One region of the Paenibacillus sp. D9 genome, then DNA from elsewhere that is predicted to be linked to it. Evidence: riboswitches for the same ligand, from Rfam matches in the RefSeq annotation. Region 1 holds a riboswitch; the other holds the start of a gene.
What was found. Region 1 has a riboswitch for FMN ahead of ribD (bifunctional diaminohydroxyphosphoribosylaminopyrimidine deaminase/5-amino-6-(5-phosphoribosylamino)uracil reductase RibD). Riboswitches for the same ligand answer to the same signal wherever they lie in the genome.
Positions count from the first base shown of each region.

Region 1 (2,851 bases):
ACTCAAATGAACAGGATTGAGATGGGCGTCTAATTTTAAACAGTTGGATGAACACAGTGATTGACGAACTTATCCAACGAATTGAAGGACGGATACAAAGGGTTTCTCTCTACTCCTGCGCAAACGGAGCTGTCCACAGTAAGGGCCAGCGGCCGTTTTGCTTTTCGAGAATAAAATCCGCGCCAAACGCGCGGTTTCTCTCTTTTCCTGCGCAAACGGAGCTGTCCACAGTAAGGGCCAGCGGCCGTTTTGCTTTCGAGAATAGAATCCGCGCCAAACGCGCGGTTTCTCTCTACTCGTGTGCAAACGGAGATGTCCGAAGTAAGGGGTAGCGGCGTTTTGCTTTTCGAGAACAGAACCGCAAGAAGCGTACGGTTTCTCTCTTCTCCTGAGCAAACGGAGCTGTCCACAGTAAGGAAAAGCGGCCGTTTTGCTTTTCGAGAATAAAATCCGTGCCAAACCCGCGGCTTCTCTCTTCTCCTGCGCAAACGGAGCTGTCCATAATACGGGCCAGCGGCCGTTTTGCTTGGAATGCTGCCGTAGTGTATGATAGAATCCGTACATACCGTTAGAGGACAAGGAGTGACTATCATGGCAAAACAAGCAAAAATTACGCTGGAAAACGGCGGAGAAGTGGTTCTGGACCTGTTCGAAAAGGACGCTCCGAACACGGTTGCCAACTTTGAAAAGCTCGCGAACGAGGGCTTTTACAACGGCCTGAGCTTCCACCGCGTCATTCCGGGATTCGTCGCTCAAGGCGGCTGCCCGAACGGCACCGGCACCGGCGGCCCTGGCTATACGATCAACTGCGAAATCAACCCGAACAAGCATGAGCGCGGTTCCCTCGCGATGGCGCATGCGGGACGCAATACGGGCGGCAGCCAGTTCTACATCTGCTACCAGCCGCAGCCGCATCTGGACGGACAGCATACGGTCTTCGGCAAAGTTGCCAAAGGCATGGAGTATGTCGATGCGTTCAACAACGGCACGAAAATGGCCAAAGTCGAAGTTTCCGAGGCTTAAGGAAGGCTTTGCCCGAATAGACCGGCGGAGGGAGAACCCTCTGCCGGCTTTTTTCTTTTCCTCTTGTCCGATGCCGCGAGGGCGGTACGGCTTCAATTCCAAGCCGCCGACTTGCAATTTGGATGGAGGCAAGGTAAGATGCAGAAAGAACAGTTATCATTCCGGATACAGTTTACTGCCGGCATGACCGTTCGACAGGTTTGAACCAAATACAGCGGTTTCCTTCGGGGTCGGGTGAAAGTCCCAACCGGCGGTGATCCGCCTGCGAGCGCCAGAGCACATGCTCCGCCTCCGCAGCGCGGCAAGTCCGTGACCCGATTGCCATTTCCCCCAAGCTCTCGAGAGCCTGCGGCGCAAGGCAAGCGGTGGACCTGGTGAGATTCCAGGACCGACAGTACAGTCTGGATGGGAGAAGGAGCCGCTTTTGATGCTCGCCATGCCTTGTTCAAAGGCGTCTATTTGGCATCCGTCTGCGAAGGCCATCCCCCGTTATGGAGGATGACCGGCTTATTCGCGAACGGTTGGCCAAAGATTCCCGCTTGTACGAAGGCTTGCATGTAGGAACAGCGACGGGTGCCCGTCTGCTTTCCCCTACTCCGGCAAGAAACCTCATCGTTTCTTGCCGGCGTGATCATCCTAAGCGGACTCGGTTTGCCATCCTCACCCCCGAAGGTTTAGCGTCGGGGGTGTTTTTGCGTTATGGAAGTGATGGACGACGGATTTTATATGGATCTGGCCTTGGAGATGGCCGCAAGGACGACGGGACAGACCTCGGTCAATCCGGTCGTCGGCTGCGTCGTCGTCAACAACGGCCGCATCGTCGGCATCGGAGCGCACTTGAAACGGGGAGAAGGCCATGCCGAGGTTCATGCGCTGAATATGGCCGGCGAAGAAGCGGAAGGCTCGACCGTCTATGTGACGCTTGAGCCATGCAGCCACTTCGGCCGGACGCCGCCGTGCTGCGACCGGATCATTGCCGCCCGCGCGGCCAAGGTCGTAATTGCGGCGATCGACCCGAATCCCGCCGTCGCGGGAAGCGGAGCCCGCAAGCTTCGCGAGGCCGGCATCGAGGTCGTCGCCGGAGTCCGCGAAGCGGAATCCAGACGTCTGAATGAAGCGTTCAACAAGTTCATTACGACCGGGCTTCCGTTCGTCACGCTCAAGACGGCCTCGACGCTGGACGGCAAAATCGCAGCGAAAAGCGGAGACAGCCGGTGGATTACCGGACCGGAATCACGCGAGGCGGTCCATGCGCTTAGGCATCGCCATCAAGGCATCATGGTCGGGATCGGTACCGTGCTGGCCGACGACCCGTCGCTCAGCGCAAGACTGCCCGTGCCGGCGATCCAGCCGGTCCGAATCGTCGTCGATTCGACGCTGAGACTTCCGCCGAATGCGAAGCTGATGGATGGATCCGCCCCGGTCATCGTGCTGGCGTCCGGCGCTGCCGACCCGGCAAAGCGGGCGGCTCTGGAAGCTGCCGGCGCCGAGGTGATCCTTTGCGGCAATGGCCGTACGGTCGACTTGAAGCAGGGGATGAAGCTGCTCGGCAAAAGAGAGATTGGCTCCATCCTTCTCGAAGGCGGGGGCAGGCTGAACGGCGCCATGCTGGAGAGGCGGCTCGTCGACCGGATCCGGCTGTTTTTCGCTCCGAAAATCATCGGCGGGGGAGCCGCTTCGCCGGGAAGCTTTGATTTCGGCGGGTTCCTGCGGATGGAAGAGGCGATAACTCTCGCGGATACGGAGCTGGAGCGGTTCGGAGACGACTGGTGCTTGTCCGGAGTGCCGCTGTACGAAAGAGGAGGAGGCTGAGCCATGTTCACCGGCT
Region 1 covers NZ_JZEJ01000001.1:517,117-519,967, forward strand. The annotation lists gene VE23_RS02355 (peptidylprolyl isomerase) at 592-1,023, shown strand; FMN riboswitch at 1,240-1,444, shown strand; gene ribD (bifunctional diaminohydroxyphosphoribosylaminopyrimidine deaminase/5-amino-6-(5-phosphoribosylamino)uracil reductase RibD) at 1,723-2,835, shown strand; gene ribE (riboflavin synthase) at 2,839-2,851, shown strand, end outside.

Region 2 (2,851 bases), 490 kb from region 1:
GCTCCATCAGCTCGGAGGTGCGGCTGCCACGCTCGGAGGAGGCATTCTCTACCGGCTGCAGCATTCGTACCAGACCGTCATTGCCGTCAATTTGATTTTGAGCGCGCTCGCTTTCGTCTTCTTCCTCCTGCTCTCCCGGCATCTTGCGGCAAGACGCCGCCCATCGCGCGGCAGCTCAGCCGAGCTGGAGGCTTCCGGCTGAATACCGATGCCGGCCGAGGCCGCCTTCCGTCCCTATGCGGTTCGATGGACAGCAGTCACCCAAGCCTCGAGATCGACAGGTCTGCCCCGCGCCTTAAAGCGAACAAGAAAAAAAGGGCTGTCCCCCGATGGGGACAGCCCTTGACCGGCTTCCGGATCAAGCGACGTCGAACGTGCTGCGCTTGATGATATGGAGATCGTCTCCGGAATAGATATGGATGTAGATGACGTATTTGCCCGGCTTATCGAACGTATGCGTGACCTCATACTGTCCCTGGGCTTTCTTCTTGGAAGTGATCAAAATAGGGAGCTCCTGCTCCGTTTCTTCCCGGATGTCGAAGTCGATTTTGAGGTTCTCTTCCGTAACCAGTCCCTCAATAGCCGCCGTCAGCTGCAGCGGCGTTCCGGCCACGGCTGCCGGGTCGCTCGTAATCGCGACCTTGACCGCCGACTCATCCTGATAAGGCGCGTTGCCGGAAGATCCGCAGCCCGCCGCGACCAGAAGCATGAGAACCGCGATCGCCGCGAATGTCCATTTCTTCATGACCAGTATTCTCCTTTCCCTGTTGCGCTTGTCCTCCTTATTATACCTGGGGAGATGCGCTGCTGCTCCCTGCAACCATGAACTTTTCTTGTCGAGTGCTGTCGCCTTGTGATATAATTCACGCAACTGAATATGAACCTTCGGGGCAGGGTGCAATTCCCTACCGGCGGTGACGGCGCGAATGCGCGCCGAAGCCCGCGACTCCCGGAACTGCGAATGCGGATCCGGGACTGACTTGGTGAGAATCCAAGGCCGACGGTGACAGTCCGGATGAGAGAAGGTTTAATGCGCTTCGTGCCACGATTTTGGCGAGGCGTATTATTTCGTGCCCCCGCCATTTGTCTTTCGGCGGGGGTTATGAGCTTCTACGAGGTTCAATTCAAAAACCCGCCACTGGAGGTTGTTGAATTGAAAGACACAGCTACGCTTGACCGTCCGCTCAGCGCGGACAAAGGCCTGTTTACCCGCAGCCGCGGCATTTGGTACGTCGTTCTCGGCGCGACGCTCTGGGGAGTCGATCCCCTTTTCCGCATCCTGCTTCTGAAAACCTTCACGTCTCCGCAGATCGTTTTCCTGGAGCATCTTCTCCTCGCTCTGTATGCCGTACCGGTCCTTATCCATTACCGTCATCAGCTCACCGGCAAGCTCACCCTCGGCGTCGTCGGAGCCCTGTTCTTCGTTTCCTGGGGCGGCTCCGCCATCGCCACGGTGCTGTTCACGTCCGCGTTCACGATGGGCAACTTCAACGCCGTCCTGCTGCTGCAGAAGCTGCAGCCGCTGCTGGCCATCATTCTCGCCCGCTTCATGCTCAAGGAATCTTTCCCAGCCCGCTTCTCCTGGTATCTGCTCGTCGCGCTCGCCGGAACATACCTGCTTACATTCGGCTTCCATGGTCCGCAGCTCGGCTTGCACGATCTCGGCTCCCAGGCCGCGCTGTACTCGATCGGCGCCGCTTTCCTGTGGGGCGGATCGACCGTCATGGGCAAATACCTGCTGCAGAAGAAGCTGGGCTTCCATATCGTCACTTCGCTCCGCTTCCTGCTCGCCATCCCGCTGCTGGGCGTTCTGCTGCTGGCCGCCGGAGACTCCTGGAAGCATCTGGGAAGCACAGGCGCAGCGGCCGTGCTGATCGTGAACCTGCTTTTCCAGGCTTTCATTCCCGGCCTTCTGAGCATGCTGCTCTATTATAAAGGGCTTTCCTCGACGAAGGCTTCCATCGCCACGCTGGCCGAGCTCGCCTTCCCTGCCGTCGGCGTCCTGATCAACTGGATCGCTTTTGGATCCGTGCTCAAGATTCATGAGCTGATCGGCTTCCTGCTTATCTGGGGCGTGCTCGTCATGCTCAGCCGCAGCACGTCGAGAGCCGCAGCGGAGCAGTCCGCCGCTTAATGCCCGGCTTCGCCGCCGGCCTGCTCTGCATCCGGTTCATGCCGATGCCGGTCGAGATCGATCGCTCCGCGGGAGCCTTCTTCGATGCCTTCCGCGGCCAGCAATGCCCTTTGAAGCTCGCCGGCATCGCCCGGCAGCGACACGGAGCCTGCCGCGTTGACGACCCGATGCCAGGGCAGCCCGTACTTCTCCCCCATGGAATGGAGGATGCGGACGATCTGGCGCGCGGCGCGAGGGCTTCCGGCCGCTGCAGCGACCGAGCCGTAGGTCATGACCTTGCCTTCCGGGATGGCGCCGACGACCCGGATCACTTTTTCCGTAAAAGGCTGCATATGTCTCTCCCCCATAAGTAGAACTAGAGCCCGCGCTGTCCAGCAGCCGCGGGCTCTTGTCTGATTATCCGTTTGCTTCCGAGTCGGCGATATGTTCCTTGCAGAACGTCTCCAATTCGGCGAGCTCTTCATCCTCAAGCCCGAAGTCGAGCAGCCGGTCGCTGCCCCGCTCGCGGATCTCGTGGCGGATGATGGAGCCTCCCGCTCCTTCTTGCTTGTATACAGCGCGCACGTACAGGCCGCTCGGCGAGTACAGCTCGTCCTCTTCATCCACCTCGATCTGAAGCAGGTATTCATACCGCTGTCCGTCTAGAATGCCGAATGGATCCTTGATTTTCTCCACGCTGTATTCCGTAATTTCCATCTCAATTCTCCTCCTGTAACG
Region 2 covers NZ_JZEJ01000001.1:1,011,249-1,014,099, forward strand. The annotation lists gene VE23_RS04715 (MFS transporter) at 1-202, shown strand, start outside; gene VE23_RS04720 (hypothetical protein) at 359-745, opposite strand; FMN riboswitch at 878-1,031, shown strand; gene VE23_RS04725 (DMT family transporter) at 1,154-2,134, shown strand; gene VE23_RS04730 (MGMT family protein) at 2,131-2,466, opposite strand; gene VE23_RS04735 (DUF6509 family protein) at 2,531-2,830, opposite strand; gene VE23_RS04740 (ATP-dependent DNA helicase) at 2,832-2,851, opposite strand, start outside.
Region 2: it holds a riboswitch for FMN, as region 1 does, so the genes downstream of both, VE23_RS04725 (DMT family transporter) here and ribD (bifunctional diaminohydroxyphosphoribosylaminopyrimidine deaminase/5-amino-6-(5-phosphoribosylamino)uracil reductase RibD) in region 1, are expected to answer to the same signal.